Regions from separate parts of the Halanaerobium hydrogeniformans genome, predicted to be linked through region 1. Evidence: a T-box and tRNA genes for the amino acid it is inferred to sense, from the RefSeq annotation. Region 1 holds a T-box; the other holds one or more tRNA genes.

The links. A T-box is a leader RNA that pairs with one kind of tRNA and senses whether it is charged. The one in region 1 lies ahead of thrS (threonine--tRNA ligase), so its partner is inferred to be a tRNA-Thr.
Region 2: it encodes a tRNA-Thr, which carries the amino acid that the T-box ahead of thrS (threonine--tRNA ligase) is inferred to sense. The anticodon was not compared.

What each region holds. Positions count from the first base shown of each region.
Region 1 is NC_014654.1:1,640,684-1,650,020, forward strand. Features, by position in the region: gene HALSA_RS07425 (TrmH family RNA methyltransferase) at 1-51, opposite strand, end outside; gene rplT (50S ribosomal protein L20) at 55-414, opposite strand; gene rpmI (50S ribosomal protein L35) at 468-665, opposite strand; gene infC (translation initiation factor IF-3) at 710-1,279, opposite strand; gene HALSA_RS07445 (nitroreductase family protein) at 1,490-2,128, opposite strand; gene HALSA_RS07450 (aspartate/glutamate racemase family protein) at 2,173-2,835, opposite strand; gene thrS (threonine--tRNA ligase) at 2,939-4,897, opposite strand; T-box leader at 4,980-5,204, opposite strand; tRNA gene HALSA_RS07460 (tRNA-Leu) at 5,319-5,408, opposite strand; tRNA gene HALSA_RS07465 (tRNA-Val) at 5,429-5,505, opposite strand; tRNA gene HALSA_RS07470 (tRNA-Leu) at 5,514-5,602, opposite strand; tRNA gene HALSA_RS07475 (tRNA-Cys) at 5,886-5,960, opposite strand; tRNA gene HALSA_RS07480 (tRNA-Gly) at 5,976-6,050, opposite strand; tRNA gene HALSA_RS07485 (tRNA-Phe) at 6,058-6,133, opposite strand; tRNA gene HALSA_RS07490 (tRNA-Asp) at 6,138-6,214, opposite strand; tRNA gene HALSA_RS07495 (tRNA-Val) at 6,228-6,303, opposite strand; gene HALSA_RS07500 (LCP family protein) at 6,468-7,331, opposite strand; tRNA gene HALSA_RS07505 (tRNA-Leu) at 7,535-7,622, shown strand; gene HALSA_RS07510 (TapB family protein) at 8,059-8,634, shown strand; gene HALSA_RS12470 (MgtC/SapB family protein) at 8,729-9,337, opposite strand, start outside.
Region 2 is NC_014654.1:1,445,624-1,461,118, reverse strand. Features, by position in the region: gene HALSA_RS06550 (BMP family lipoprotein) at 1-604, shown strand, start outside; gene HALSA_RS06545 (ABC transporter ATP-binding protein) at 698-2,248, shown strand; gene HALSA_RS06540 (ABC transporter permease) at 2,241-3,353, shown strand; gene HALSA_RS06535 (ABC transporter permease) at 3,353-4,252, shown strand; gene HALSA_RS06530 (reverse transcriptase domain-containing protein) at 4,972-5,616, shown strand; gene HALSA_RS12455 (helix-turn-helix domain-containing protein) at 5,961-7,034, shown strand; tRNA gene HALSA_RS06520 (tRNA-Tyr) at 7,089-7,173, opposite strand; tRNA gene HALSA_RS06515 (tRNA-Glu) at 7,178-7,253, opposite strand; gene surE (5'/3'-nucleotidase SurE) at 7,581-8,396, shown strand; gene mnmM (tRNA 5-(aminomethyl)-2-thiouridylate-methyltransferase MnmM) at 8,386-8,958, shown strand; gene HALSA_RS06500 (DUF362 domain-containing protein) at 9,094-10,383, shown strand; gene HALSA_RS06495 (L-lactate dehydrogenase) at 10,438-11,391, opposite strand; gene HALSA_RS06490 (dihydrolipoyl dehydrogenase family protein) at 11,499-12,902, opposite strand; tRNA gene HALSA_RS06485 (tRNA-Trp) at 13,193-13,268, shown strand; tRNA gene HALSA_RS06480 (tRNA-Thr) at 13,294-13,369, shown strand; gene HALSA_RS06475 (MutS-related protein) at 13,927-15,453, shown strand; gene HALSA_RS06470 (MutS-related protein) at 15,453-15,495, shown strand, end outside.

The DNA of each region.
Region 1 (9,337 bases):
ATTTAAATATTTAATTTTATCATTTTGAGAACTGCTTATAATTTCATTCATTTATTAATTTCCTAGCTGTTCTTTTGCTAAACCAACCAGATCTGAAAATGCATCTGAGTCATTTACAGCCAGATCGGCTAACATTTTACGATCTATTTCAACTTCAGCCTGTCTTAAACCATTGATAAAACGGCTGTAAGATAAGCCTTCCTGTCTTGCAGCAGCATTGATTCTGGTGATCCAGAGTCTTCTAAAATTACGCTTTTTCTTTTTTCTATCTACATAAGCATAATGAAGAGATTTCATTACTGCCTGATTAGCAGGACGAAATAATTTGCTGCGGGAGCCAAAATATCCCTTAGCCATTTTTAAAACCTTTTTTCTGCGCTTACGCGCCTTATTACCTCTTTTTACACGTGGCATCTTTGTGACACTCCTTCCAATTTAACAAATTCTTATTTAAGTTATAGTTTTTCTTACTTATATGGTAGTAATTTTTTATATCTTTTTTGATAAGTTTTATCAAGCATTGTTGCTTTACGAAGCTTTCTTTTTCTTTTACCAGATTTTTTAGTTAAAATATGACTGTGAAATCCTTTATGACGCTTAATTTTTCCACTGGCAGTAGTTTTAACTCTTTTTGCTATACCTTTATGTGTTTTAATCTTTGGCATGAATTTCCCTCCTTCTCTAAATTAAAGGATCAATGCACTTTAATTTAATCATCAAGATCTGGAGTTAGAAACATCATCATATTTCTACCTTCCATCTTAGGCTTACTTTCTACCTTACCGATATCATCTGTTTGTTCGATCAGACGATCCATAAGGTTATAGCCTAATTCTTTATGCATCATTTCTCTACCTCTAAAACGGATTCTTACCTTTACTTTATCCTTGTTGTTTAAAAATCTGCGAGCTTGCTTTAATTTTACATTAAAGTCGTGATCCTCTATTTTAACACCCATCTGAACTTCTTTGACATTCATTACATTCTGGTTTTTCTTGGCTTCTTTCTCTTTTTTAGCCTGTTCATATTTATATTTTCCATAATCCATTATTCTACAAACAGGTGGATTAGCCTGGGGAGCAACCTCAACTAAGTCCAAACCCTGTTCTGCAGCACTGTCTAGTGCTTCATCCCGTGACTTGATACCAATCTGATTACCCTCGGGATCGATTAGCCTAACCTTTTTTGCTCTAATACGATCATTGACTCTTAAATCATTAACGATATTTATGCACCTCCTGAGTGATATAGAAAACAAAAAACGGATGGTAGAAACCACCCGTTAAATACAAAATCAGTAGAACAAATATACTTTAAAAGCATATTTCTACAGCAAAATAGCTATAACTCTGCTGCAATTAAATTACTGATATTAACCAGCTCTGCTGGTGAGAAACAGGTGTCTCTACTTTCTTTTCCTTAATGAGTATATCACAGCCAAAAACACCTGTCAAGAATATCAGCTTAACTTTGTGCTATTTTAGTTCATTTATTTAAGCCAGCTCGTTACTTCTTCAAGAGCTTTTCTTTTCGGTGAACTAACCTCGCCAGCAGGCACACCAAGTGGAGTAATTAAGGCCAGATCAAAAATGCTTTTATCAAAATCTGCCTCTAGACTGGCCTTTATCTCTAAAGCAGCATAATTCTGACTTGTCATCCAGCAGGTTCCATAGCCAAGCTCAGCAGCTTTTAGCATAAAGTTTTCTGCAGCAGCTGCAATATTTTGGATACCGGGTTCAGCTTTCATAAGTGCCTCAATTTCTTCCTTAGGTGAACCAGCAGCTTCCATAATATTTCTACCTGTTACTGGATAGGGAGCAGCAAAAAACAATACTAAAACCGGAGCATCTTTAAAAAAGGTGCCGAATTTTAAATATTTCTTGAAATTATCTTTTAAATCTCCATCATCAACAGCATCTCTTAGCTTTTTATTTTTTTTAGCTATGATATCTGCAAGCTCATTTATTTTATCTTTATTTTTTACTATTACAAAGTGCCAGTTCTGCATATTTTTTCCCGAAGGAGCCAGAGTTGCTGCCTTAAGCATTTTCTTAATATCAGCATCAGATACCGGATCATCACTAAATTTTCTTACACTACTGCGCAGTTCAAAAATATCTTTTCCCATAAAAAATCCCTCCAATTTGCTATTTGTTGATAATTAGCTACTTCTTATTTGTGAGCTAAAAGCTTTTCTGCCATAACTTTAATTTTGTCTGCAGGATCAATAATGTTTTCATAAAAGCCCTTTATCTCCTCTTTAAGATAGGGCAGATGAGTACATCCTAAAAGTAATGTATCGGCTCCCATGGTTCTAAAAGCTACTAAAAGTTCTTGAAGTCCGGCTTCAGCTAATATTTCTGTTGGATCTTTTTGAGCTTCAATCGCATTAATAATTGGCATAATTCCAGCACTAACAAATTCTAGATGAGGATTCTTTTCTGCAATGATATTTTCAATTTTAGCCGCACTTTGAGAATTAGCAGCCAGTATAGCAAGCTTATCTAAAGAACTTAGATCAAGATTTTTATAAACAGCTAATGGGGTTAAGATAGGGATATCAGTCAGAGCACTTATTTTATCTACCTCAAGCACAGCACTTAAAGAATTACAGTAAATAATTATTATATTTGCCCCGGCCTTTTTCAAATGCCTAATTGTATTTATTGTTTTAATCTCCAATTTTTTAGGTGAAATATACTGCAACCTGTTCTGCTCATCAGCAGTTTCTGAAATATAGGCAGAAACAACTTCCAGTCCTTTTTTACTAAAAAATATTTCTCCCAGTTTAGTATCAAAAGGAGTACCTGCAGTAATCCCATATTTTATTCCCATATTACCCTCCATTCTGTTATATGTACCAGGTACCTATGGTAAGACCATAGGTACCACAAGGCTTTTCTTCTTTTTTTAATTTATAGGTACCAGGTACCTATATCTATATTGCATCTTCTTTGTTAATAACTTTGTTTTCTATCTCAGCAAGAATTCTCTCTTTAAATTCTGCAAGTGGACTTGTACCGAGGTCTCCTTCTCTTCTTTCACGTACAGAAACACTGCCGTTTTCTTCTTCACGGCTGCCAACAATCAGCATATATGGAACCTGTTCAACCTGAGCTTCTCTAATCTTATAGCCTACCTTTTCGGTTCGAGCATCAACCTCTACCCTGATATCATCTGCTTCAAGTTCTTTTTTAATCTGATAAGCATAATCCAGCTGATCATCAGAAACAGGAATTATTTTTGCCTGTACAGGAGCCAGCCAGGTTGGAAAAGCACCTGCATATTTTTCAATCAACATTGCTAAAGTACGTTCATAACAACCGATTGAAGTTCTGTGAATAACAATCGGATGCTGTTTTTCATTGTTCTCATCAATATATGTCATATCAAATCTCTCAGGCAGGGCAAAGTCTATCTGTACTGTAATTATTGTATCTTCTTTACCATGGACATTTTTGAACTGAATATCTAATTTAGGACCATAAAAAGCAGCTTCTCCATCTGCCTCTTCATATTCCATATCAAGGTTATCCAGGATGGTTTTCATCTTTGCCTGTGAATCTTTCCAGGCTTCTGGATTGTCGATATATTTATCTTTATTTTCTGGATCCCATTTAGAAAATCTGTACCAGATATCATCTTCTATACCTATTGACTCCATCATGTAGTTTATCAGATCAATTACTCCTCTGAACTCCTCTTCTAACTGCTCAGGAGTAACAATTAAGTGTCCCTCAGAAATCGTAAACTGACGCAGTCTAATTAAACCATGCATCTCACCAGAGGCTTCATTTCTGAAAAGGCTGGAGGTTTCTGAATATCTGATCGGAAGATCACGGTAACTTCTTAGTTTTGAATTATAGATCTGAAACTGAAATGGACATGTCATCGGCCTTAATGCCATTAAATTATCATCTTTTTCTTCATCACCTAAAATAAACATACCATCTTTGTAATGTTCCCAGTGACCAGAAATTTCATATAAATCACTTTTGGCCATAAAGGGAGTTTTTGTTATTTGGTAGCCTCTTTTTTCTTCTTCATCTTCTACAAAACGCTGTAATATTTGAACTACCTTTGCTCCTTTAGGCTTTAATAGGGGTAATCCCTGACCGATCTCATCTACTGTCATGAAAAGGTCTAATTCCCTACCCAGTTTATTATGATCTCTCTTTTTGGCTTCTTCTCTACGTTCTAGATATTTTTCCAGTTCTTTTTGGGAAGCAAAAGCTGTACCATATATTCGCTGCAGCATGGCATTGTTTTCATCACCACGCCAGTATGCTCCAGCAGTATTTAATAATTTAAAAGCTTTCACATAACCTGTTGAAGGAAGATGAGGACCTCTACAGAGATCAACAAAATCACCCTGGAAATATAGGCTGATCATTTCGTCATCTAATCCATTGATTAATTCTATTTTATAATCCTCATTTCTCTCCTCCATTAAAGCAATTGCTTCTTCTCTGGGCAATTCTTTTCTTCTTACCTCTATATCCTCATCAATAATCTTTTGCATCTCTGCCTCGATCTCTTCTAATGACTCCTGATTAAAACTCTCTTCTAAATCAAAATCATAATAAAATCCATCCTCAATATCCGGACCAATAGCAACCTGTACATTATCATAAAGTCTTTTTACGGCCTGGGCCATCACATGTGAAGCTGTATGTCTAATAACCTCTAAACCTTCTTCACTATCAATTGTAATGATAGAGAGTTCTACATCATCTGTGATTTCATAATATGCATCGACTTTTCTGCCATCAACTACACCAGCTATAGCATCTCTCCCCAGACCACTACCTATTGAATAAGCTATTTCCTCTACTGTAACTCCAGCATCATATTCTTTTTGCGAGCCATCTGGTAATGTAATTTTAACCTCTGACATTTATTTCTCCCCCTTTTATTTTCTAAAATCTATTTATAAGCTATTAAAGGTCTTTAAAATACAAAAAATCCCTCATCTCAATAATAGAGACGACGGATCGCGGTTCCACTCTAGTTAATATTCATCTCTAATTATAGATGAACATTCACTTAATAAAATAACGGTTTATATCCGGACAGAAATACTATTTTCCTTCTGCCTGCTCATGGGTGGTTTTCAATCTGCAGAAATGTTATGTGTTTTCAGCCTCTGACACAATTCTCTTTTAACATTCAGCAAAAATACTCTTCCCAATCTCTGCATTTAATATTTATTAATTTTATTAATATTAATTATAAAACTTCTTAAATAAAAAGTCAAGTAAGACAAAAAAATCCACCTATTGCTTTGACTTTTCAGAAAAAGCTAGTGGAATAAAAAGTGGTGCCGGGGGTCGGGCTCGAACCGACACGGGGAATAAATTCCCACCGGATTTTAAGTCCGATGCGTCTGCCAATTCCGCCACCCCGGCAAATTATATCTGATTTAAAATGGTGTTGGTAAGTGGATTCGAACCACTGGCCTCTACGATGTCAACGTAGCGCTCTGACCAACTGAGCTATACCAACTTAAAAAGTGGTGCCGGGGGTCGGGCTCGAACCGACACGGGAATAAATTCCCACCGGATTTTAAGTCCGATGCGTCTGCCAATTCCGCCACCCCGGCACAAAACTTTAATAAGTATTTTTAAGCTTATTTTTATCTTGCGACATTTTGTATTATATCAACGGGTTCTATTATTGTCAAGACAAAAGGCCAAATTTTTTTGCTTTCTCTGATAATTTTTGGGCTTGTTTTAAAAACTGCTCTCTGTATCTTTTAATTAAATTAGCTGCTCAATTTTTTAGCAAAAAAATACAAATAAAAAACCCAAATCATAGGATTAGCTAAATAGCTAAATAACCCTTTGATTTGGATTCTTAAATAAGATATATTTTAAAACTATATTTGGAGGCGGCACTCGGATTTGAACCGAGGAATAAAGGATTTGCAGTCCTCTGCCTTACCACTTGGCTATGCCGCCTGGCTGCAAATTGAATGGAGCGGGAAACGAGATTTGAACTCGCGACCCTCACGTTGGCAACGTGATGCTCTACCACTGAGCTACTCCCGCTCAAAAATGGTGGTGAGAGACAGAATCGAACTGTCGACACGTGGATTTTCAATCCACTGCTCTACCGACTGAGCTATCTCACCAAAATGGCGGAGGAGACGGGATTTGAACCCGCGATCTCCGGCTTGACAGGCCGGCGCGTTAAACCGCTACGCTACACCTCCGTATAATATAAAATGGTGGGCGAAACAGGGCTCGAACCTGTGACCCCCTGCTTGTAAGGCAGGTGCTCTCCCAACTGAGCTATTCGCCCATCTGCAGTAGATTAAAAAACAATTACTGCGTCAGCAATAACTAGTATATATAAAAAGCAGACTCAAGTCAAAAACATTAATAGTTTATTAGACGCATTTAAAAGCTTTTAAGAATAATATACTCCTTTATACTCGATTAATCTAGTGCATACAAATTTTTCTTTTAATCTACAAACTCTAATTCAATACTGTCATTTTCTCTTAAATAATTCAGTATCTCTGTTGCTAAGACAGGGCTAATATCTGTTTCGACTGAATTATATGTATTAACAACCGTATTATATAAATCCCTTACATTAAAGAGAAAATTATTACCTCTAATTCTTTCTACTACTGCATTTATAACCTGTCTCTGTCTCTGCAGGCGAGTATCATTATCTAAGTCCTTCCAGCGTACAAAGTTTAAGGCTTCTTTACCAGATAAAAGATTATTACCGGCCCTTAAATTTAAACCCAGGCCTGGGACTCTCAGCTGCTCATCCAAAGTTATCTGTACTCCTCCGAGCTCATCAATTACTTTTTCAAAACCGGGAAAATTTAAATAAAGATAATAATCAAAGTCCCTGGACTTTGCCTGAGCTACTTTAGTGTTTAATTCTCTAAAATCAAAATCTTTTAAAGCTCTATTTTGATATTCCATAGTCTCATCAACTGTCTCGATAATAATTACTTCCTGTTCAGGTCTAATTTTAACTATCATAATTGAGTTAGCTTCAACCTCATCAAGTTCTTTATCATCTGTATCATCTAAACCAACAAATAATATATCTAATTCCTGTTCAAAAGTAGTATCATTTAAATTCATCAAACCCAACAGTCTGTCAATTAAACCTGGATCTTCTTGAAGTTGATCTCCCCCAACAATTAAATCATCATCTACAGGTTCTATTCCTCTTTCGAGATAATAACCTGTATAAGCAATAAATAAAATAAGCAGAGCTATTAAAGCAATCCCCAACCATTTGTATTTATTATTTTCTTTTTGATTTTCTTCTTTTTGATTATTTTCTGGATTTTTTTCTGCCAATGTAATTGACCTCCCTATTAATGAACTCTTGTCTCTATAAATTATATTCGTGATTATTAGCTTAATTCCTGCATATTTGGGCATTCTTAATGATTTTATCTACTTTCGATATCTTTAGACAAATTTTTAAAATTAATCAACAGGAAATTTCCAATTTCTATTGACAAAGAAATAATTTATGGTATAATTTATAATTGTGATGAGCCGAGGTGGCGGAACTGGCAGACGCGCAGCGTTGAGGGCGCTGTGGGCATTTTGTTCGTGTGGGTTCGAGTCCCACCCTCGGCACCATTTTAATTTAATAAGTTAATTTCCCCCAAGTTTACCCTGGTAGTGCAGGTTTCTTGGGGGTTTTTTGTTTCTAATGTAATTGATCTTTTAAAATAAATCACTATTCAAAACTATCCTGTAATTCTTCTTCAAGTTCATCGACTCCTTCTTCAACTTCTTCTCGCATTTCTTCCTCGGTGGTTGGATCATCATAGCCTTCTTCTGATCCTCCACATCCTGCTAAAGAACCAATATTTTTAAAGCTTATACAAATTTTGTCTTTTCTATATATTTTGAATTGAGCTATCTCCCCTATTCTTAACCGAATTTGATTGTAATTTTAGTGCTGCAAGCTTAGAATTAATATGATAAGATTATATTAACTAGCAAAGTATGATTTTATATTTTAATCTATTTTTAGGAGGAGATTAAAATTTATAAGAAACTTTTAATTATTTTGTTGATATCATTAATTATCGGTGGATGTGTCCCTGATGAAAGAGAAACTGTTAATTTAAAAGCTTATTTACCATTACAAGAAGGAATGACATATAATTTTACTGGTGAAGGACCAATTCATCCTGGTTTGGAAAGAGAAATTATGTTCACAGAAAACTCGTATGGACAGATTTTAGATAAAGGTACTGGTACAAATATAGTTTTAGTTTATAAAGTTGAAGAAAATCGAATAGTAAAAATATTTGCAGAAGCCGAATTTTATGACGAAAATAATTTAATTAAAAAATTAGAAGAGGAAGCTGAAGTTCAAGAGGTGATTTTACAACTACCGCTTGAAGAAGGTGCTACCTGGGAAACAAATGATAAAAAACGACGAATTGTTTCTACCGATAAAGTTATAACTGTACCTGCTGGAACATTTTATGATGTGATACAAATAAAGATTACTTCTCTTAATCAAGAAAATAACAATAAAAGCTATCATTATTATGCTAAGAACATCGGTTTAATCAAACAAAAGACTATTGGAGAAAATTTCGAAATTACACTTGAATTAGAGTTTTATGGGCTTTAAGTCTTCTCCCTGTTTTACTGCATAATTTAAAGCTTGCATTAATTGCTCATCTAAAATTATGATCTTTAGTTTCTTTTTAATTTAAATATTACATTTAGCTACTTTCTTCTCTAGCATTATTCGCTTTAAAATCAGTGCTAAACTCATCTATTTCTAATTCTATATTATCTATCTTTTTATGCTTAGAGTACTTAGCTATCAAATCATATAACATTTTAACATCTATCCCTTTGATTTGTAGATAAGCAGTGATTTTTAAAACATCATCTTGAATAAAATTACTGGATATATGCTTTATATTTCCACCACTCTCTTTAGCTATTTTTTCTAAACAAGACGTCCCTTCTCTTAAATCAGAATCATTAAATATAATAGTAATTTTACATTCAGAATCTCTAAAATTATTATGTTTACCAACAAATTTTTCCTGGAAATAACGCAAGCCAAGATGAGAAATGAGTACAACAAGAGCACCTATAATAGCTTCTTTCAAATATCCAGCTCCCGCTAATACTCCTGTAGCTGCACTGCACCATAATGTAGCAGCGGTATTTAAGCCACTAATGCTAAATCCTTTTTTTATTATAACACCTCCACCAAGAAAACCAATCCCAGAAACTATTGAAGCCCCAACTCTAGTCGGACTACTTTCTTCTGGAAACATCATTGAAAATAGAACATATAGTGCTGCTCCCAAAGCAAC
Region 2 (15,495 bases), 190 kb from region 1:
TGACTTTGCCTTGATTCACCGTTTTGAAGGTGGATTTTATCAGGGAGCTAAATATATAAATCCAGATATTGAGGTTCAAATAAGATATGCAGATGACTTTGGTGATCCTGCTAGAGGACGTGAAATTGCACTCGGTATGTACGATAATGGTGCTGATGTAATTTATCATGCTGCTGGTGGAACAGGGACCGGAGTTTTTGAAGCCGCTGAAGAAGAAGATCGTTATGCAATTGGGGTTGACTCTAACCAGAACCATGTCGCTCCAGGCCATGTAATTGCAAGTATGTTAAAAAGAGTAGATAATGCTGTATATGAAACAGTAGAATCTGTTGTTGATGGTACTTATGAAGGTGGACAAAACTTGTATTTCACACTTGCTGATAAAGGAGTTGGAATTACCGATTTAGAAGAATTAGCTGTAGAAGAAATTCAGGCTTATGAAGAAGGAATTATTAGTGAAGAAGAATTAGAAATAATTAGAGAAATGAAAGAAGAGCTTACTGCTCCTCACGCTGAAAAAATAGCTGAGATTGAAGAAATGATTATCAATGGTGAAATTGAAGTTGACAATTGGGGAGAAATAGGCAGACCTGATGAACTATAATATTCTCTTTAAAGTATAATTAAAGTTGAAGGGCTCTGCTGTTATGCAGGGTCCTATTTTTTTAGATTAAGTATTTTTCAGGGAGGAATAAGAATGGCCAGGGAAGAGTATTTTCTTGATATGCGTAATATCACCAAATTATTTCCAGGTGTAAAAGCAAATGATAATGTTAATTTATCAATTAAAACTGGTGAAATCCATGCACTGGTTGGTGAAAATGGTGCAGGTAAAACTACTTTAATGAATATCTTATATGGTCTTTATGATCCAGATGGAGGCGAAATCTATTATAAAGGGAAGAAAGTTAAATTGAAAGATCCTCAAAAAGCTATTGACCTGGGAATAGGCATGGTTCACCAACATTTTATGTTGGTTCAACCGCTAACTGTTACGGAAAATATAATTTTGGGTAATGAGCCTCGAAAAAATAAAGGTTTAATGCTTGACCGAAGGAAAGCAAAAAAAGAGGTACAGGATATTTCTAAAAAATATGGGCTTTTTGTTGATCCTGATGCTAAAATAAGGGATATTTCGGTAGGAATGCAGCAGCGAGTAGAAATTATAAAAACTCTTTATAGAGGTGCCGAATTACTCATTTTTGATGAGCCTACAGCAGTTTTAACCCCACAAGAAATAAAAGAACTTTTTGAAATTTTTCGTTCTTTAAAAAAACAGGGTAAAACAATAATTTTTATCACCCATAAACTTAAAGAAGTAAAAGCTATATCAGATAGAATTACTGTTTTAAGAGATGGCAAAAGTGTTGACACTGTTGAAACTAATGAAGTTACAGAAGCAGATGTAGCTGAATTAATGGTAGGAAGACAGGTATTATTGAAAGTAGAAAAAACACCAGCTCAACCTACTGAAGAAATTTTAAATATAAAAAATTTAAAAGTTGATGATAATCGTGGACTTCCTGCTGTAAAAGATGTTTCTCTTTCAGTAAAAAAAGGAGAAATTTTAGGTATAGCAGGAGTTGAAGGTAATGGACAATCTGAGCTGGTAGAAGCTTTAACGGGTTTGAGAGAGATTAAAAGTGGTTCTATAGAATTGAGAAATAAAGAAATCTCAAATTATACTGCTCGTAAGATAAAAAGAGAAAAAGTTGCCCATATACCTGAAGATAGACACAAACATGGTTTGATCATGGATTTCGATTTAAAAGAAAACACTATTTTGGGATATCATGATTTAGATAAATTTTCAAAAAAAGGAATCATGAATTATGAGAATATAGCAAAATATACTACTAAATTAATTAAAGAATATGATATTAGAGGTGCAGGAATGCAATCTTTTGCCAAAAATTTGTCTGGTGGAAATCAGCAAAAACTAATTGTAGCAAGAGAATTTTCTCATGACCCAGAATTATTAATTGCTTCTCAACCGACAAGAGGTGTTGATGTAGGATCTATAGAATTTATACATAAACAAATTATTGATAGAAGAGATAATGGAGCTGCCGTATTATTGGTTTCTGCTGAATTAAGTGAAATTTTATCTTTAAGTGATAGAATTGCAGTAATTTTCGAAGGTGAAATAGTTGATATTTTAGAAGCTTCAGAAACAGATGAAATGGAACTTGGTAAATTAATGACCGGTTCTAAAGCTGATGAAGCTGGAGGTGAAACGCTTGAATAATCTAGTCGATAAAGTTAAAACTATACTTATTAATTTAGGCTTATCTTTATTATCTATTATAATTGCACTTATTTTTGGGATTTTCTTTATCCTATTAACAGAACAATCTCCAATAACAGCTTATTCAGCTTTATATGAAGGTGCTTTTGGCGATTTCAGAGCAATTTTAAATACCCTCTGGCGTTCTACTCCATTAATTTTAACTGGGCTTGCAGTAGCTCTGCCATTTAGAGCAGGATTATTTAATATAGGTGCAGAAGGTCAGCTTTTAATGGGAGGTTTCACAGCTGGTGTAGTTGGGTTTTACTTTACTTCATTACCTGGTTTTATACATCTGCCTTTTGCAGTTTTAGCAGGAGTTTTGGTTGGTGGAATCTGGGGTGGTCTTCCTGGATTTTTAAAGGCTAAAATGGATGTGCATGAAGTAATTTCGACCATAATGTTAAACAATATCGCGATCGCACTTACAATAAATTATGGGATAAATTATTTTAGAGAGACTGGAAGGCAGGCAACACCTAGAATCCTGGAGAGTGCTGCTCTACTGCGTTTTAATGATATGGTAGATCATGTGATTTTTGGCAGGATACCTTTTATTGAAATTTTTGAGCAACCTGGTATACGTTTACATATAAATTTTATCTTTGCTATCATATCTGCAATAATTTTATGGTTTCTACTTTTTAAAACTACGCTTGGTTATGAAATGAGAGCAGTTGGTTTTAATCCAGATGGTGCAGAATATGGTGGAATTAATCCCAGTAAGGGAGTTATTTTAGCCATGTTTATAAGTGGTGCAGTTGCAGGACTGGCAGGAGTTGGAGAAGCACTGGGAACCCATCTAAGCTTTATGGCAGGTATGGATGCCGGACACGGATTTACCGGGATTGCAGTTGCTTTGATCGGTCAGACCCATCCAATTGGTGTAATTTTTGGTGGACTATTATTTGGAGCTTTAGCTCAGGGTGGACTTGAAATGCAATTTGCTGGTGTACCATCAGATATTGTAATGATTATACAGGCTTTAGTAATTTTCTTTGTTGCAAGTTTACAGGTACTAAAAGTTTATCTTGCTAAAAGAAAAGCTAAAGGAGGGGTTGAATAATGGATACAATTAGGCAAATGCTATCAATCTCTTTATTACTGGCAAGTTTTCGCTTTGCAACCCCTTTGATTTTAGCTGCCTTAGGTGGAATTTTTTCTGAAAAATCAGGAGTTGTTAATATCGCTTTAGAAGGTATGATGCTTATTGGTGCATTTGCAGCTGTTTATGGAAGTGCAAGTACCGGTAATCCCTGGATAGGAGTCTTATATTCAATGCTTGCTGGAATTAGTTTTGCAGCCATTTTTGCTCTGGTCTGTGTGACTTTTAAAGCCGATCAAATTGTTGTAGGAACTGGTATAAATATTTTTGCATCAGGAATTACAATATTTTTACTTCAGATTTTCTTTAGAGTACGCGGAACTTCACCAAGAGTTATGAGATTACCATTTTTAAGGGTACTTGGAGTAAGATTTAATCCGATTACTTATATTGCATTAATTTTAGTTCCAATTGTCTGGTTTATTTTCTATAAAACTCATTGGGGTTTAAGGATTCGCTCAATTGGAGAACATCCAGCAGCTGCAGATACACTTGGTATTAATGTAAATCTGTGGAGGTTTGTTTGTGTGCTTATAAGTGGTTTACTGGCTGGTCTAGCAGGTGCTCACCTATCGATAGGTGATGGCAGTGCTTTTGTAAGAGAAATGTCTGCAGGGAGAGGTTTTATAGCTTTAGCAGCCATGATATTTGGTAAATGGCATCCTGTAGGTGCTTTTGGAGCTGCAATGTTATTTGGTTATGCTGAAGCTATAGCAGTTAGGGTTGATTTTGTTTTTATTCCTTCAGAATTAATTAGTGCTATACCATATGTTTTAACTCTGGTAGTCTTAGCTGGATTTATAGGTAAATCTATTCCTCCAAGAGCTTCTGGGAAACCTTATTATAAAGGTGAAAAATAGAATTCAAATATATATTATATATTATAGGACAGCTTAAAGCTGTCCTATCTTGCTTGTGTGCTCCGTAAAAATTATTCTGATAGTAGGTGGAATTCCTATCTATGTTGTGGCATGTATCATGTAGAAGTCAACAGTGACAGGTTGTTTACCGTGAGGTGGAATCTGAAGAGTCTGAGACGTGCTGTTAGTCCAGAACATTATGTGAACCAGAGGTGGCATCTGTAAATGGTGATTCGCCAAGTAAACGAAGAAGCTCAATGCCGGCATAACAACCATGCAATCTAGGCCGGATTTACAGGTGTGATTAGGGTTGGAATGACAGTAAGATGGAATAATTGACCGGAGGAGTTCTGTATTTATCTAAGACTGAAACTAGTTTTAGTAAGTCGAGACATAACCTGAACGGGAAAACCAAGATAAAGTAGATACAGAGTTCAGATGGCCTCAATAGTAGCGATAATAACTGGTCTGGTGATAGCAGGGCGACCTGAAGGAGGAAAAAGCCAGTTTAGCAAAGGACAGCCAGCGCAGTCGAAGTTGAAGATAATACAGGAGTGGTAGACAGATTTTAATGGTTTAAACACTGCTTAAAGCAGTGGGTCAGTTGGTAGCCGTAGAGAGAAATCTAATCTCAAAGGTGGTAGGCTAGAAACACCATAACCTCAGTAGTAATATGTCAGAGGGGGCGATTGGTGAGAACCTAAAACGCAGCTGATAATATAGATCATAAGCTTCTAATAGAATTTATCAGACAAAAAGTAACAGATGGTTGGGTAATTGAAATAATAAAATCGTGGCTGACCATGGGAGTCATGAAAGATGGAGAATATATACCCACAGAAAAAGGCACCCCTCAGGGTGGCGTAATATCGCCACTGCTAGCAAATATCTTTCTGCATCAGTTTGATAAGGTGATGACAGAAAGAGGATACAAACTGGTGCGATTTGCTGATGATTTTGTAGTAATGACAAAGTCAAAAAGGAAAGCTAAAAGAGCTTATGAGGTAGTTAAGGAAATTATTACAGGAAAACTAAAATTAGAACTGCATCCAGAAAAGACAGTAATAACTAACTTTGGTGAAGGTTTTGTATTTTTGGGATTTGAATTCATAGCCTGGAGATACAAAAGACCGAGAAAGAAGTCTTTAGAGAAATTCAAAGACAAAGTTAGAAAAGTTACTAAGAGAAATCAGCCCTGGAAAGTGGACTCAATCATCAAGAGACTAAATGCTAAAATATATGGCTGGGCTAACTATTTCGGCCATGGAAATGTGAAGAAAGCAGTTATGAATCAAAACAAAAGAATCCCCAATTCCTTTTTCAGGAAGAAGGGACTCGTTTCACTACTTACTAGATTGTCCTAGAGGGCTAAAATATACAGCTGTGGTAACACAGCGACGAAGACTTATTCCTTGAGACGGGGCAACGACTGACGGAAAGCTGTATACGGGAGAACCGTACGTGCAGTTTGACGAAGGGTCCCAGCCGAAAGGCTGGTCCTACTCTATTTTATCAAAATATTTTTAATATTATGAAGGTATTTTGATAAAGAATCTCGAATATTGATAACATAGTATTAAATAATTTGTCAAAGTATGTTATAATGAATAAGAGAATAAAAATATCTATTAAATTAATCTAAATTAATATAAAATACTGCAATTTATTATTATAATATTTATGATATATTTTAAAGGAGGACATTCCATTGGAAGAGTTGGAACTGGGGACGTTATTAAAAAAAGCAAGGATGGAAAAGGGGTTAAGCCTGGATGATATTCAGGAAAAAACTAAAATCAGAAAGATTTATTTGGAAGCAATAGAAAAAAATGAATTTGATAGACTGCCAGGTTCGGTTTATTTAAAAGTTTTTATAAAGGGTTATGCAAGAGAAGTTGATATTAATTATCAAAAGCTCCTGGAAAATTATGCTGTTTTAAATATTGAAGAAAAAAAAGAAAAGAATATACATGAAGACTATTTAAGTGGAACAAATATAAAGCCAGGTGGAGGCAGAAAGAGAAAACTAAAAAGTTTTTTTAAAATTATTTTGTTCATATCTTTAGGCTTTTTAATTATTTTAGCCTCAATTTATGCATTTCAATATTTTAGCAGTGCTGATCATTTAATTTTAGATGATGGTGATAATAATACAGAGATTGTAGATCAACAGGAAGAAAGCGAAGAATTAACTGCTACTTATATTGAAGAAGAAAACCTTTTAATAAGCAGTAGTATTGAAGAAGAACTAAATGTTTTGGATACTAGTTTAGAAGGAATATTAAATGATGCTCAGCTGAATGAAGAAGAGGCCATTATCGATATAGCAGAAAGTGATATTTTGGATGAACAAATTAATATTTCTGAAAGTCCTGCAATAATTATTGATGATAGTAGTTTAGAGTTTGGTACAGAAGATGAGTTCAGCTCTGAAGAAAGCTTAACCGACTTAAATCAAGAAGTAACTGCTGATCCTGATCAAGAGGAAGTAGAAAATGCAGAGACTGTAATAGATAATAATATTACTATTAATGCTGATGATTTAGTCTGGCTAAGAGTAGATTTAGATGGAGCAACAGTTTTTAGTGGTCTGTTACAGGCTGGAGATAGTCTAGAATATGAACCAGAAGAGATTTTATATATGCGGATAGGAAGACCAGCGGCTGTTACTGCTCAAATAAATAATCAGCAGTATGGGCCCTGGACTGGGACCGGAGATATAAGTGAAATTGAAATTTTGATTGGGGATGAAGATGTAGAAATTAACAATTTAAGAGAATGACAAAAACACCCTATTTGATGGGTGTTTAAATATTCTTACAAAATATAAAATTAATGGTGGAGGGGAAAGGATTTGAACCTTTGTAGGCATCGCCGGCAGATTTACAGTCTGCTCCCTTTAACCACTCGGGCACCCCTCCAATTTGGTACCCTCAAGGGGATTCGAACCCCTGCCGCCAGGATGAAAACCTGGTGTCCTAGACCCCTAGACGATGAGGGCGGATGTTTTTCACAAGCACAATTAATAGTATATATTATCTATTCAGTAAGTTCAATTTCATTTATAGACTACTATTGCTTATCTAAGTAGATTAAATACTATTTACTCAATTATATTATAATTTTCGCTATTTAAAGACATTATTAATTTCAAAAATAATAATATTTAAATAAGAGTTTTATATCAGTTTGGCTGCTGGATATGGCTAATAGGGAGAGCAGACCTGGCTGATAAAAAATTTACAGCAGAAGCTAAAGCTATTCAATATTTTAAAGAAAGGAAATGTATAATGTTCTTCCCTATTTTCATTATACAGAAGGTGGCAAATTGAAAATTTTACTTACTAATGATGATGGAGTATATGCTGATGGTATTACAGATTTAGCGACAGTTTTATCTGCTAATGGGCATTATGTTACGGTAGCTGCACCAGATAGAGAAAGGAGTGCTTCTGGACATGCGATCACTTTACATGATCCACTTAGAGCACTCAAAATTAAAAGATCTTCGTTACCTGATTTAACAGTCTACAGTGTAAATGGAACACCTGCTGATTGTGTTAAATTAGCAATAGAAAAATTATTGGATTTTGAACCTGATTTGATTATTTCAGGTATCAATCATGGTCCTAATTTAGGATTAGAAATATTATATTCAGGGACAGTTTCTGCAGCAATAGAGGGTTCGATGCTTGGATTTCCCTCACTGGCTGTTTCTATGAATTATACTGAAGAAAGCGATTTTAAAAAAGCAGCTGAATATATTGTTGATTTACTGGATTCTGATAAAATTTTAGTTGATGATAAAAATTTATTGCTAAATATTAACTTTCCTGTTGAGATTAATGATGAAGCTGATATTGTAATAACTAAATTGGGCAAATCTCTATATATTGATAGTTTTGTAGAAAGAGAAGATCCTTTTGGTAATAAATATTTTTGGTTAAATGGTAGCAACAAAAAATTAAAAGATGATAACACCGATATTTCAGAATATTTAAAGGGAAATATTTCAATAACACCTTTAAAAATTGATTTAACTGATAATCAACAATTTAAGTTCTTATCCAAAAATTTTCCCAAAAAAATAAAACTAAAAAATAAAGATTTAAATTTAGAAAGTAGGCAAATAAGTGAAAAATGATTTTATGAATGCAGTTGAATTTTCTCATTTTTTAATAAAAAAACATTTAGACACCGATTCTATTTTAATAGATGCAACAGCTGGAAACGGAAAAGACACACTATTTATGGCAGAACTTACAGATCAAAACACAGAAATACTTGCTTTTGATATTCAAAAAAAGGCTGTTAAGAACACTCAAAAACTACTTGAAAAAAATAATCTTCAAGCTCAGGTCAAAGTAATCCATGATTCTCATGCTAATTTAGATAAATATATTAATGAAAATCAGCTGTCTTTAGTTTTATTTAATTTAGGATATCTTCCAGGAGGAGATAAGTCAATAATAACAAAAGCTCAATCCACTCTAGAGGCAGTAAAAAAAAGTTTAGATTTTCTGAAAAAATATGGTATAATAATATTAGTAATATATAAAGGTCATAAAGGTGGTTTAAAAGAAGAAAAAGCTATTATCGATTTCGTTGAAGCTTTAGACTATAAGAAATATAATGTTTTAAAATATGAATTTATTAATCAAGCTGCAAAACCACCGGAAGTTATTGCTATTATCAAAAGAGCGTGAATTTTAGTTATTTAATAATCTTCTTAGCATTGCTAAGTAAATATAAATTTTCACGAAAGGCAGGTGATTATCTAAAAATTTTTTGCTAATTATTGTTGCAAAATTCTGACTAAATCTTAATAAGGGGGATACTAAATGAGTGCAAAAGTAGCAATTTCTAAGTTTGATTCTTTAAAAGGCAATGAAGAATTTATTGGTGGAAACTTTACTCGTTATGACGAAGATATTAAAGAGATAAAAATTAAACTTAAAGAAGTTATTGAAGCAAGTGTAGGTAGTATTGGTAATTTGATTAAAAATGGAGACAGAGTTTTAATTAAACCTAACCTTGCCTTTTTAGCTCCACCAGAGAGTTTCTCAGTTGTCGACCCAAGAGTAATTGAAGCTTTGGTTTCTTTACTTAAAGAAGAATCTGAAGCTGGAGAAGTATGGGTAGGTGACAATCCATCTTTAGGTAAACATGTAGGTAGAGCAAAACCTGCTTTTAAAGCTGCTGAAATGGAAGAAGCTGCCTATAGAGGTGGTGCAGATAGAGTTCTTTATTTTGATGAAGAAGCATCTGTACAAGTTGATATTCCAATGGCAAAAGTGTTTAAAAAGGCATCTGTATTCAGACCTATTTTAGATGCTGATGTTGTTATTAATTTACCTAAGATGAAAACCCACCTAGGTGGTACTGTTACATTAGGACTTAAAAACTGGCAGGGAATTATACCTAATGTACATCCATCCGGAGAACAACAGGATACTCATAGAATAGATTTAGACCAAAAAATTGCAGACTTATTAAGAATAAGGAGAGCTGACTTAACAATTGTGGATTCTATTATAGCTATGGAAGGTCAGGGACCTCATGCAGGTACCCCGGTTGAAATGAATCTTCTAATTGCTGGTGAAGATACAGTAGCAGTAGATGCACTAACTTCTTATGTTATGGGCTATGAACCTCATGAAGTTCCTTCAACTCAAATAGCCTTTTCTGAAGGCCAGGGTGAAATGAGATTAGAAGAAATAGAAGTTGTAGGTGTTTCAGCTGATAGTGTAAGACGTTTCTTTAAACGTCCATCAAGTAATCCAGTTGGACTTATTCCTGGAATAGATGTTTTAATCCAGCAGACCTGTCCAGGCTGTTATAAATATATAAGAGGAGCTATGGATAGCTTTAAAGGTGGAGTAGACACCGAAAGATTTGTAGAAGAAAATGGAGAATCTTTAATAATTGCAGGTGGAGTTCCATCTCTAGATTATAATGATGCTGTAGGTAAGCATTTATTTGTTGTTGGAGATTGCTGGAAAAAGTTTGGATCAAGAGAAGAAGTAGAAAAAGCAATGGAAGTAGCAGCAGATGTAACTGAATACCAAGGTTGTGCACCTATTTATGTATTTGCCCAATTAAATAGTGATCTGCAGGCTTTAGATGCTTAATCTACAGAAATAAAATAAATATTAAAAAGGATGCCAGCTGGCATCCTTTTTATATTAAATATCTAATTTTTTAAGATTGGATTTTAATTGAGCAGCTGATTTTTTAAGATCTTTTTCTTCAGATTCAGCAAGGGGTAGATCTAGAACTTTTTCTATACCTGTAGAGTTTACAACAGTTGGCAAACTAAGACTTAAATCATTGATACCATAATATCCTTTCATTAAACTTGATACTGTTAAAACAGCATTTTCGTCTCTTAAAATAGCTCTGGCGATTCTAGCAGCAGCTAGAGAAACTGCGTAAAAAGTAGAACCTTTTTTATCTATAATCTCATAGGCTGAATTTTTAACATTTTCAGCAATTTTTTCAAGTTCATTAGTATGGCAATTTTTGTCGCAAATTGGACAGTAATTTTTTAGCTTAGTTCCAGCAATATTGGTTAAACTCCAGACAGCCACCTCACTATCTCCGTGTTCTCCAATAATATATCCATGAACATTATTTGCAGCCACACCACAATGTTTACTTAATAAAGATTTAAAGCGTGAGCTGTCTAATACAGTTCCAGAACCGATAACTCTTTTAGCTGGATAATCCGATAATTTCCAGCTTAGATAGGTTAAAATATCAACTGGATTTGTAACAATTAACAAAATAGCATCTTGGTTGTATTCAGTAATCGAAGGAATAATATTTTTAAATATTTCAGTATTCTTTTTGATGAGATCCAGTCGAGTTTCTCCAGTTTTTTGAGCTGCTCCAGCAGTTATTATAATTAAATGAGCATCACTTAGATCTTCATAATCACCAGCATATATATCAACAGGTTTAACAAAAGAAGAGCCATGCATTAAATCCATCGCCTCACCTTCGGCTTTGTCCTGGTTAATATCTATTAAAACAATCTCTGAGCCAATACCTTGAGCCATCAGAGCATAAACTGTGGTAGCTCCAACGTTCCCAGCTCCAATTACAGCAATTTTGTTTGCTTTAATATTTTTTTGCATTAATTTACCACCTCATATGAATATATAAATTGTATATTATCAAATTCTAATCTTATTTTAACACCTGTTATTTAAACAGGCTCGAGACCTGCTTTTAATTAAAGCTCTTATATAAATTTTTTAGCTAGTTTTGTTACTATACCTGAATCAGTTTTACCCATCATCCATTTTTCTGCAACCCTTTTATTTAAAAGAGAAATGGTGGGGAAGGAATGCTGAGTCATCATAATATCAAACATTGAAAGATTATGCTGAATTGCAAGCACCCATTCCTGGATTAATTCACTTGCTGCTTCTCCAACGATTGTGGCCCCGAATACCTTACCTTTACTGCTGCAGATAACTTTTACAAATCCTTCAGGTTTACCATCAGCAATAGTTCTGCCATAATCCCCATATTTAGATTTAATTACCTGAAAATCAAGGCCTTTTTCTTCAGCTTCTTTTTCTGTCATACCTGCCTGTGCAATTTCTGGTTTTGTAAAAACAGACCAGGGTACAACAAAATCTTCATATTTGAATTGTTTGATTGGAGTAGGATTTATCGCATTCATTAAAGCAAGCATCCCCTGATGCATAGCGGCATGAGAGAACATTGATATACCATTGCAATCACCTATTGCATAAACACCTTTGACATTTGTTTCTAAACGGCTGTTAACTTCGATTCCATTTTGATCATATTCAATCCCTGCCTTACCGAGTTCTAAAGGCTCAAGATATATTTCTCTTCCTGCAGCGACAAGAATTTCATCTGATTCAAATATTCCTTTTTCTGTATGAGTAATAATTTTGCCGTTTTTCTCTTCTACTTTGTCTATTCCTGTACTATTAAATACTCCAATTTCTTCTTTTTTGAATTTCTCCTCCAATACTCTGCCTGCTTCTTCATCACCTGAAGGAACAAGGTGATTATCAATTTGAAATATATTTACCTCCGAACCAAGTCTAGAGAAGGCCTGGGCCATCTCAGATCCAATTGCTCCTCCACCAATAATAGTTAGCTTTTCTGGAATCTCTTTCTGTTCAAATATATTTAAATTAGTTAATCTAGAGACATCTTTTAAACCGGGAATAGGAGGTATCATAGGCCTTGTTCCAGCTGCAATAAATATTTTATCTGCTGTATATTTCTGCCCATCAACTTCTATAACCTTTTTATCTACAAATTTAGCTGCTCCCTGATCAACTATCAAATTAGCCCTCTCAAAAGCCTTCATTGTTTTTGCCCCACTAATTTGATTAACCTTTTTTCGAACTACCTCTAAAGGATCATCAATTTCAGTTTTTGCATCTAATTTAATTCCATATTGTTTTAAGTTTCTTGTAACTTCATTTGCCTCACCAGCTTTAAGTAAAGCTTTGCTGGGAATACAGCCATAATTTAAACATTCTCCACCAACTTTATGTTTTTCAATTGCAAGTACATCTAAGTTCATATTTGCTGCCATCGCTGTAACTGCCATTCCAGCAGGTCCCATACCAATAACAATCAAATCGTGTTTTTCCATTTTATAACCACCTCATTTTAAGTAAATATTCATCTTTTACGATATAATGATAATATATTCTCAATCTTTTTGCAAGTAAATAGAAACATATTAACAATAGAGGAGAAATAATCAATATTATCTTAGTAATTTTTTAATAGATTTTCAGTATAAAAGCGAAGTATTTTAGCGTAAAGCAGAGTATAATTGACTTAAATTAATTTAAAGTTATATAATCGCTTTAATAACACTTGACCTTAAACCATAACTCTATTATAATAGTTATTGCTTGATTGAAAATACATGCGTTTAGGGGAGTAGCTCAACTGGCAGAGTAGCGGACTCCAAATCCGTTGGTTGCGGGTTCAATTCCTGCCTCCCCTGCCATTTTTCAATTAATATAAAATAATATGCTGATGTAGCTCAATTGGTAGAGCAGCTCACTTGTAATGAGCAGGTTACCAGTTCAAGTCTGGTCATCAGCTCCATTGATATGACAGGGAAGTCGGATGTTTTCGGCTTTCCTTTTTTTAATGCAATTTTGCCATTTTACTGCTATTTAAAAATCACTTGCGTTTTTATACATCATCTGAATATTATCTTTTGCTGCTTCCAGCATTTTATCTAAAACTGCCAAGATAGGAAAGTTATAGTGAGTATATCAAGGGGAGAAAAGATATTAAAAATGAAATCTAAGCTAAAGTTAGCTGTTTAACAGACCAATAGATGATTTTTTAAGTTGCTTATCTTGACTTTAATAATAAATTTTAATATAATATTTAAGTAGTAAAGTAAAACTAAATAAGTGAAGGTGCTCACTTAAACTGCTCAATTATTTGAGATAATGGCTCCTATTTAACAGTAAAGATTCGACTTTATTGATAAATAGGGGCTTTTTGCATTTTACTATACTTTTTCAGAGAAAATTGCAACAATTATGATTTTACAAAAAATATTAAAGAAGTAATCAAGCAGTTCATATCCTAAAACAGAGAGTTTTAAAATACTAATTATTGCTTTTATTTTAAAAAGGGGGAACGATTAAATGAAAGATTTCCATAGTATATTATATAAAGATGCTACTTATAATGGAAATGAAGAAGAACCAGATTTTTTTGGTGATCTAAATCTTGATCAGATAGTTAATAATATTACTGCTGGGAAGAAAGAATATAACTTGAAATCTTTTTTTTACAGACCTCTTAGCAACCTTGAAAATATCAAGTACCGTCAGCAGATAATGCAGGAGCTAGAAAATAATGAACTTTACAAAAAGATAGATAGTTTTGCTAAAAAGATGCGTAGGGTAAGACAGTTTCTCAATCTAGTTCAAGAACTTAGCTATAAGTATAACCAGCAGGGCTGGTTATTAGAGGCTGTTGATCTTTACTGTCAGGCAGTAAATGAACTAACTGCTGGATTAAAAAGTACTAAATTAAAATCATTAGGTTTTCTTAGCTTTAAAGAATATCTACTGGATTATGTAGATACTGATTATTTTAATAATCTGCAGCGAGAAATGGAGGAAATTAAAGAAGAACTGGCAGATATTAAATACTGTCTGAATATTTATGGAGGGAAAGTTAGAGTTCAGGAATATCAGGGTGAAAAAGATTACCGACCCGAAATAGAACAAACATTCGCAAGATTTAAAGAAAATGGAGCAAAGGATTATAAAAATAATTTGCGAACTTCTACAGGTATGAACCATGTTGAAGCTAAAATAATTGAAAGGGTAGCAAAACTGTATCCAGATATTTTTTCTAGACTTGATAATTATTATAATACTCATTCTGACTTTTTGGACCAAACTATTAGCGTTTTTGATCGAGAGGTACAATTCTATTTAGCATATCTTGAAAATATTTCTTCTTTGAAGAAGGCTGGTTTAAGTTTCTGCTATCCTATACTGAGTACTGATGATAAGAATGAATCCTGTCAGCAGATGTTTGATCTTGCTCTAGCTCAAAAATATTCCAAAAAGCAAAAAACTGTGATCAGTAATGATTTTTATCTAGAAGACAGGGAAAGAATTATAGTTGTAACAGGACCTAACCAGGGTGGTAAAACGACCTTTGCACGTAGTTTTGGACAATTACATTATCTAGCAAACCTTGGTTGTCCTATACCAGCTAAAAAAGCCAAGCTCTTTTTATTTGAAGGAATTTTTACTCACTTTGAAAGAGAAGAAAATATTAAGGATTTGCATGGAAAATTAGAAAGTGATCTTTTAAGAATTCGAAAAATTATTAATCAGATAACAGATCGCAGCCTGGTTATTTTGAATGAAATATTTACTTCTACAACAGCAAGAGATGCTGTTTTTCTCGGCAAAAAAGTCCTTAAAAAAATAATAAAGAAAGATTCAATAGCTATCTGTGTAACTTTTCTGGACGAATTGACTTCTATGAGCCCTAAAGTAGTTAGTATGGTAGCACAGGTTGAATCAGATGATCCCACAAATCGAACATATAAGTTAATTAGAGAAAAAGCTAATGGGGTGGCCTATGCAGTTTCAATTGCTGAAAAATACAGGCTTACTTATGATTGCTTGAAGGAGAGGATTAGTTAATGAAGGTATTTCTAATGTATCCAGAAAAAGATTTTGATCAAG